One region of the Priestia sp. P5 genome, then DNA from elsewhere that is predicted to be linked to it. Evidence: a T-box and tRNA genes for the amino acid it is inferred to sense, from the RefSeq annotation. Region 1 holds a T-box; the other holds one or more tRNA genes.
The links. The T-box of region 1 lies ahead of thrS (threonine--tRNA ligase). A T-box ahead of a tRNA ligase gene usually reads a tRNA of that ligase, here a tRNA-Thr.
Positions count from the first base shown of each region.

Region 2: it encodes a tRNA-Thr, which carries the amino acid that the T-box ahead of thrS (threonine--tRNA ligase) is inferred to sense. The anticodon was not compared.

Region 1 covers NZ_JAKWFJ010000006.1:77,322-81,757, reverse strand. The annotation lists gene MMB69_RS25280 (ketoacyl-ACP synthase III) at 1-293, opposite strand, end outside; gene thrS (threonine--tRNA ligase) at 506-2,431, opposite strand; T-box leader at 2,483-2,709, opposite strand; T-box leader at 2,748-2,975, opposite strand; gene MMB69_RS25270 (DUF3231 family protein) at 3,655-4,436, opposite strand, start outside.
Region 2 covers NZ_JAKWFJ010000001.1:961,945-966,380, forward strand. The annotation lists gene MMB69_RS04915 (DHA2 family efflux MFS transporter permease subunit) at 1-1,434, shown strand, start outside; gene MMB69_RS04920 (aromatic ring-hydroxylating oxygenase subunit alpha) at 1,468-2,520, opposite strand; tRNA gene MMB69_RS04925 (tRNA-Thr) at 2,731-2,803, shown strand; gene MMB69_RS04930 (ABC transporter ATP-binding protein) at 3,071-4,021, shown strand; gene MMB69_RS04935 (ABC transporter permease/substrate-binding protein) at 4,021-4,436, shown strand, end outside.

The DNA of each region.
Region 1 (4,436 bases):
TCTTGTATTTGGGCTGCTACGCTGGGAAATGCATAGTCCGGTGTTGTAGTTGAGACAATGATACATCCTACATCCTTTAAATCTTTCTGATATTGCTCCACTAAGTTTTCAATTGCTTTAATAGCTAGGTCAGAAGAATATTCGTTTTCATCAGCAATTCTTCTTTCTTTCATGCCAGTTCGTTTCACAATCCATTCATCGTTCGTATCTACAATTCGTTCTAAATCGTCATTGGTAAGTCTTTTTTCTGGTACGTATGTACCTATTGCTGTAATACGTGCAGTTGATTTCATTGTATTCACCCTTCTTTATTATCAAGATATATGAATTGATATTAGTACTAGGTGCTAAAAAAGTCAATGACTTTATATGAAAAAATTGTAAAATTAGTATATACAAGCCTAATAATAAAACATAAACACCTGTGCTGATTCATTCTAGGAAAGAGTAAACTAGAAATACAAAAAGGTCCCTTATTAAATTTTAAGGAACCTTTTTTGTTTAATTATCTAAGTTTCTTTTCAACAATTTCATCCTGAAGTTTTTCAATAAAACTATCTAAATTGAAAGTTTCAGACTTTTCTTCACCGTGTTTTCGTACGTTTACGGAGTTGCTTTCCATTTCCTTATCTCCTAATACCAAAATATAAGGAACCTTCGCCACTTGAGCTTCTCGAATCTTATATCCGAGCTTTTGTTCTCGATTGTCTAATTCTACTCGAATCCCTTTATTCCCTAGAGCTGCTTTAATCTCTTGTGCATATTCCTGATGAACTTTTAGGGACACTGGAATAACCTTTACTTGTACAGGTGCCAACCATGTTGGGAAGACGCCTCCAAAGTGTTCAATTAAAATGCCAAAGAAACGGTCAAGAGATCCAAAAATAGCTCGGTGAATTACCACTGGACGCTGTTTTTCGTTCTTTTCGTTAATATAATTCAAATCAAATTTTTCTGGTAGCTGGAAGTCTAATTGAATTGTTGCACATTGATGACTTCTTTTTAAGGCATCTTTAATATGAAAATCTATTTTAGGACCATAAAATGCTCCGTCGCCTTCATTCAATTTATAATCAAAGTTCAACTTTTTTAATACGTTTTCTAAGGAGTTTTCAGCAAGTTCCCATAAGCTATCCTCTCCCATGGAGTCTTCTGGTCGAGTTGAAAGTTCTATACTATATTCAAAACCAAATGTTTTATAGATATAATCCACTAATTCAATGACCGATTTAATTTCACTTTCAATTTGTTCAGGAGTAACAAAGATATGAGCATCGTCCTGACAAAACGTACGAACTCTTAATAATCCATTGAGAGCTCCACTAAATTCATGACGATGAACTTGACCGAATTCTCCCATGCGAATTGGTAAATCTCTATAGGAATGGAGCTTATTTTTAAAGATAAGCATATGGCCAGGACAGTTCATAGGCTTTAATGCAAATTTAGCGTTATCAACTTCTGAAAAATACATATTATCCTTGTAATGATCCCAATGACCAGACTTTTCCCATAATTGTTGATTCATCATAAAAGGAGTACGTACTTCTTCGTAATTATGCTTTTCTTGAACGGATCGTAGGAATTGCTCCAGCTGATTTTTAACCATTTGTCCTTTAGCTAGATAAAAAGGCATTCCAGGTGCTTCATCAGAAAACATAAATAATTCTAGTTCATTTCCTAACTTTCGATGATCTCTTTTAGCTGCCTCTTCTAAAAATAGTACATACTCATTTAACTGTTTTTGAGAACGGAAAGCTACGCCATATACACGTTGTAACATTTGGTTATCGCTGTTACCTCTCCAGTATGCTCCTGATACTTTTGTTAATTTAAACGCCTTAACCATTCCAGTAGAAGGTAGGTGAGGGCCACGACATAAATCGAAAAATTCCCCTTGTTTATAAATTGTAACTGTTTCATTCATAGGAATATCACGTAATAACTCTAGTTTCAACTCATCGTTTATTTCGCTAAATATTTTTTCAGCTTCACTGCGTGTCACTTCAGTACGTTCAATAGGGTGATTTTCATTAATAATTTTCTTCATTTCATGTTCAAGTTGTAGTAACTCATTAGAAGCAATCGTTGTAGAAAGATCCATATCGTAATAAAATCCATCTTCAATAACTGGGCCTACACCTAACTTCACATTCTTATGTACTCTTTTTACTGCCTGAGCAAGTATGTGAGCTGTTGTATGCCTCATAATTTCTAGACCTTCGTCAGAATCTAATGTTAAGATTTCGATTTCTGCATCTTGATTAATTGATCGATGCAAGTCATATAATTCTCCATTTACTTTACCCGCAATGGCTTTCTTCTTTAGGCTAGAACTAATGGATTCTGCAATAGCATGTAATGTAATACCTTTTGAAAATTCTTTCTCATTTCCATCTAAAAAACGAATTTGAACCAAATCTTTACTCATGATAACCTCTCCTATTTAAATAAAGTCAAAAAAAAACATACTCGTCCCTAAGTAAGGGACGAGTATGTTTTCACACGTGGTACCACCCAAATTCCCATCAATATAAATATATCAATGGCTCTGGTGCTGTAACGTCGCAAACGTTATTAATTACTACTAGTTCACTAATAAAGCTCCAAGGTGGTAAATTATTTCTCTTTCTTAAGGGCTCACAGCCAAAGACCCTATTCTCTGTAAAGAAGTGTAAAAATAATTCATGTCCTTTTCGTTGCTTACCTATTTATTTTTGAACATAAAAAACCGCACTCATCCCTCTAACAGGGACGAGTGCGGTCGTGGTACCACCCTAATTTTATAAAACACTACAAGTGTTATATTCTCAAAAAGATAACGGATTTCCCGATTGCGGTTACTCTATCTACATATTTCCCCACAATAGCTCCAAGGTGGTAAATTATTTCTCTTTCTTAAGGGCTCACAGCCAAAGGCCCTATTCTCTGTAAAGAAATATAAAAATAATTCGTGTCCTTTTCAACGCTCAACATGTTCATTTCCAATAAATAGAATTATAATTTATATTATTTGTAAATGTCAATACTTAATTCTAAATATGTAATTAATTAGAATTAATTTATGTTTCAGATATGCACGTAAATTTCTCCCTAAAAACTAATTTAGAGGAGCTGGCATATGCATAAAAAATGAGACCTACACAAACATAAAGTAATTTACGTAATCCTATTTTGTTGAGTTAGAAAAATAGCAAAATAAAAAGCAACCCCGACATGGCGGACGAGGTTGCTTCTTCATGATTCAAACTTAGTGAAGAATCATAGCATAGCACCGTAAACAATAATATCATATTTTTACCATATATACTATATTTTACATTTTTACATATGAATAAAAGGTGCACTTTTTATTCATTCGTTTGGGTTATGCCCTAGTATGAAACCCTTACGCGTCAAGGATGTATAAAAAGCTGCATAACTCATAATTGAGACCTCTTTCGAACCCTTACTCCCATAAGGGTTCTCTTTTTTGATGTGTTCCGGAAAGAGTGATTATGTTAACTAACTTTGTATAGAGTATACAGCTTAAAAATCGAAAAAACCTATCTCTTCCCAATCCAAAGAGGTAGGTTTTTTCTGCTCTATTGCAGTAAGGATTTTCGCTGATGCCTCACGGCGTCTTGTGTAATTTGCTCAAAATATTAGATTTTATTATTTTTCTTTTGCTATTTCTTTTCTGTTAGGAGCAAGTGGTGGTTGTTCTAACCATTTATTTTTTACCATAATATCAAACCATTTTTTTGTGACCATTAAATTTTTTAGGATAACACCTTCATAAGCAGCTACAAGATCTGTTCGCATAGCTGACGCTAAACCTGTTCCATGATAGGCTTGCGCAGCTTGGAATAAAAATCCAATATGATACATCATTAATTTATCAGAAAAAGGAGCGTCTGTTGAAGTTGTTACTTCTGTCTCCCATGATTTAGGAATTGGTAAATTATCAGCGTGCATGATTTTTGAAAAGGATTGTATTTGTTCGTCAGCTGTTTTTTCCGAATCCTCTAAAAATTTTCTCACTTCTTTTGATTGAGCGACCTGACTAAATCCAATAGAAAGAGTTTTAGCCATAATGCTTTTTTTAAGGTTGAAAGAAATACTTATGATTTCTAGTGCCGTCAAACGTCTGCCTTTTCCGAAAAAACCATCCGTAAAATCCTGGCTAGAAATATATTCAGGATTCGCAGTAGGATAAAAATAAGGGTCCCTCTGAAACTCCCCTTTTTCAAGTAATAATTCAATCGTTTGATGATACATTTTTTTTGCATCGTTATCACATGAATCGTAGAAATGGCGTAAGTCTTCTCTGACAGAAACACCTAATGAGGTTGTATGTCCTAGCAAGCCATGCAACGTCATGATATGTAAATAATTTAAGCAGAATATGTCCGTGAACAATCTCTTAGTACCTTTATTAAGATCAGACTCAGTAA
Region 2 (4,436 bases), on a different contig from region 1:
ACGTTATTAAATGTTGCGCTTCCGTCTATTATGAAAGACTTAGATGTGACAACGTCAACCGTCCAGTGGCTTTCTACTGGTTATATGTTAGTGAATGGTATTATGATTCCAACTACCGCTTTTTTAATTCAGCGCTATTCTGTGAGAGGCTTATTTTTAACGGCGATGACTTTATTTACAGCAGGAACAATACTTGCCGGTGCTTCGTCCGTCTTTTCGGTCTTGTTAACCGCTCGTATTATTCAAGCATCAGGCGCAGCCATTATGATGCCGCTTTTAATGAACGTATTGCTCACAAGTTTTCCATTAGAAAAACGCGGAGCTGCGATGGGGATTTTCGGTTTAGTTATGATTTTTGCTCCGGCAATTGGTCCTACCTTATCAGGGTGGCTAATTGAACACTATGAGTGGAGAATGCTGTTCCACCTTGTTACGCCAATTGCAGCAATTGTGTTAATAGGCGCTTTCTTCCTATTAAAAGACAAAAAAGAAAAAGTGGAAATCAATTTGGATTTCCTATCACTTGTGTTATCTACAATTGGATTTGGAGGACTTCTATACGGATTTAGCTCAGCAGGGGATAAAGGCTGGGATTCTGTGGAAGTATACGGCACCATTATCGTAGGAGCTGTGTCTCTGATTTTATTTATTACGCGTCAGTTCAAGCTGAAAACACCTATGCTTGAATTTCGCATTTTTAAATATCCAATGTTTGCTTTATCATCAACGATTTCAATGGTGATCACAATGGCATTATTCTCAGCCATGCTGCTAATGCCAATTTATGTTCAAACGGTACGAGGCATTTCTCCGCTTCATTCAGGATTACTAATGCTTCCAGGTGCGCTATTAATGGGTGTGATGTCACCGATTACCGGAAAATTATTTGATAAATTCGGAGCGCGTGCACTGGCTGTAACGGGTCTGACGATTACAGCCGTTACGACGTATTTCTTCAGTAACTTAGAGCTTGATACGACGTATACAACGCTCATTACGCTTTACACGCTTCGCATGTTCGGAATGTCCATGGTGATGATGCCGGTTATGACAAACGGATTAAATCAGCTGCCGCAGCGCTTTAATCCGCATGGTACTGCCATGAACAATACGCTTCAACAAGTATCAGGAGCTATTGGTTCGGCTCTATTAGTAACGGTGATGTCAAACCGTACAGCTACGCATGCAAAAGAGCTCGCTCAAGATGCAATGAGCGGAGCAGGAGCAGCGAATGCAACCGCAGCCGGAGCAGCTCAAATGAAAGAACAGATTGGGATGCAGGCAATGGTACAAGGGATTAACGATGCGTTTGCTGTCTCAGTAGTACTAGTGGTAGTTGCCTTAATTCTTTCATTGTTTATGAAACGCGCAACGCCGGCAAGTGAAGATGAAGTGATAAAGGAAAAAGCAGGACGCGAGCAATTTGCTAAATGAAAAAAAATCCCCGCTGAGACAGCGGGGATTTTTTTAGCTTGTATATCTAAAGCTTAAGCCCATTTTCTTTAATAATTTCCGGTAGCCGATGGACGTTTGATCAGCCATAATATGCGCTTCCATCTGCAGGTCTAAAGGCAAGTCTTCAGGTTTTTGGTTTTCAACCATTTCACGGTCTTCGTCAAAGACGCGAAGGTTAAAGTCATACACACCTTCAACGGGAGAATCTTTGTCAAAGTTTCGAGCAATTGGTGCGAATAAACGTGTTTCGCGGGCTGAAATAGGAGAGACTGCATTCATAATCCACAGCTCTGCGCCTTCTGGGAAGTATACTTTTAGCGTAGCTGCAAACGGCGGATAAACATCAAAGACGCGAAGCCATTTAAAATCAGGTGGATTTAAATGCTGCTGTTCTTTGGAATAATTGCTCATGGTGCTCGTATATTCTACATGAAGCCCATACTCTGTATCGCTTACTTTATATTTAGGCACAAAGGCGTTGTTTCGATCACCAAATGTGTCCGTGTGAACCCAAGCAAAATGAGCTACGTCTAAAAAGCCTTCCATTTGACGACCGGCCGAACCCATGATATCAAAGCTCGGACAAACAATTTGCTGAAAATCAGGGTCCTCCCACGCATCGAAGTAAGGCAGGTTATCTTGTTCTCCTGTCAGGGAAGTCCACACTAATCCAAATCGTTCAATAACTGGATAGACGGCCATACACAGGCGGGGAGAAATGTTGGCATCAGGGTGAGCTGGAATCGATGTGCATGCGCCGTCCGTTGCATAGCGGAAGCCGTGGTAAGGACAGACAATTTCATCATCTTCCACCCAGCCCATGCTAAGGGGGGTGCCTCGGTGAACGCATAAATCACGAGCCGCTACTACTTTGTGTGTGGTACGGTATAGAACTAGATTTACATCTAGCAGTTTTACGGACGTTGGTTTCTCTGTTACATCACTGCAGCGTGCGACGGGGTACCAATACTTAGCGAGCGTCGTCCAATCTTCCAGGCTGAACGTGCAGTCTCTTGGGTAGGGAGTTGCCGTTTTTGATTTGGTCATGGTTGGTTGTTGTTCCATCTATTTTCTTCCCTTCTTTTGTAAGCTCTTTTACTAAGGGTAATATAAAAAAAGAAAATTCACACAATTTATGTAAGGAGTTCTAACATAAAATATGGAACTTTGTAGAAAGTGCGAATTTCAGAAGACGCAAATTAGAGAATATACTAATAAAAAAATTTAAAAAAGCGCTTCCTAAATGAATTTAAACGTGATATAATTTTCCAAGACGCTGGTGTAGCTCAGTAGGTAGAGCACTTGCATGGTAAGCAAGAGGTCGCAGGTTCGATCCCTGTCGCTAGCATACTAAAAAACCTTCTTTCTTGTTGAAAGAAGGTTTTTTTATCTGTGTTGGCTTTAAAATTCTTCTCCGAATTATTCTTCCCCGCCTTGTGAAAATTTTAACAGTTTGATAGCCTTATTAGGACGCTGTGAGAAAACATGTGTATCTTTTTCACTATGTCTTATGAATCATATTCAGAAATAATCTTAAAAGAATGTTTATTGCCTCTAAGTATTGGGTACACGAAACTGGGGGGGTTAAATTTCAACAGGGAGTGTGAACGGTAATTTGATTACGTTTAAGAATGTGTCAAAGCAATATCCAGACGGTACGACCGCCGTGAAAAATATTAATCTAGAAATTAACGAAGGAGAGTTTTTCGTTTTAATTGGTCCGAGTGGGTGTGGGAAAACAACCACCTTAAAAATGATTAACCGTCTTCATGATATTACCGAAGGAGAACTATACATAAAAGATAAGCTCGTATCGGACCACAACATACATGAGCTACGCTGGAACATTGGTTATGTCTTGCAGCAGATTGCTCTTTTTCCTCATATGACCATCGCTGAAAATATAGCTATTGTACCCGAGATGAAGCATTGGAAGAAAAACAAAATCAAAACGCGCATTGATGAACTGCTTACCTTGGTAGGACTAGACCCAAAGCAGTATCGAAATCGAAAGCCGTCTGAGCTCTCAGGTGGCCAGCAGCAACGTGTAGGTGTAGCACGTGCCCTCGCAGCTGATCCCCCCGTTATTTTAATGGACGAACCCTTTAGTGCCCTCGATCCGTTAAGCCGCGAACAGCTTCAGCAAGATGTTATTAGCTTAAAAGAAAAAATCAAAAAAACATTTGTGTTTGTTACGCACGATATGAGCGAAGCGATGACGCTTGGAGATCGTATCTGCCTAATGAAAGACGGGGAAATTGTTCAAGTTGGAACCCCGGAGGAATTCATTCAAAAGCCTAAGAATGAATTTGTAAAAACGTTTATTGGAAATCAAGGAAATGCTTTATTTGAGACATTGGATATGTTTCTCAAAGAAAGTGAACAGCCAGACGTAGAACCTACTGAAGAGCTAGCTTCAACCGCTACTGTTCAGCAGGCAATGGACGCCCTTTACGACCATGAAGCAATAGCCGTGAAAAAAGGGAGCAAACGCATTGGCGTTGTAACGCGCAAAACTCTATTAGCGTTTCTTTCTGATAAGACGAAAGAAGGAGGAACGCTGTAATGAATGCACTAAGCACATTACTAGATCAACGAGGAGACGCACTGTTTCAAGCTCTTCTTGAACACATTCAAATTTCAGTACTGGCCCTTGTTATCGCCGTATTAATTTCAGTGCCGCTCGGACTGTACTTAACGAGACATGACCGCATTGCTGAACCGATCATTGGCGTAACAGCCGTACTGCAAACCATTCCTTCACTCGCTTTATTAGGATTACTGATTCCTCTTGTCGGAATTGGAACCTTTCCCGCGGTTATTGCACTGTTTTTATATTCGCTTCTTCCTATTGTACGAAATACATATACCGGAATTAAAGAAGTGGACCCATCTTTAATTGAAGCATCCAAAGCCATGGGGATGAACTCGTGGAGACGATTAATTAAAGTAGAACTTCCTCTAGCGCTTCCTGTCATTAT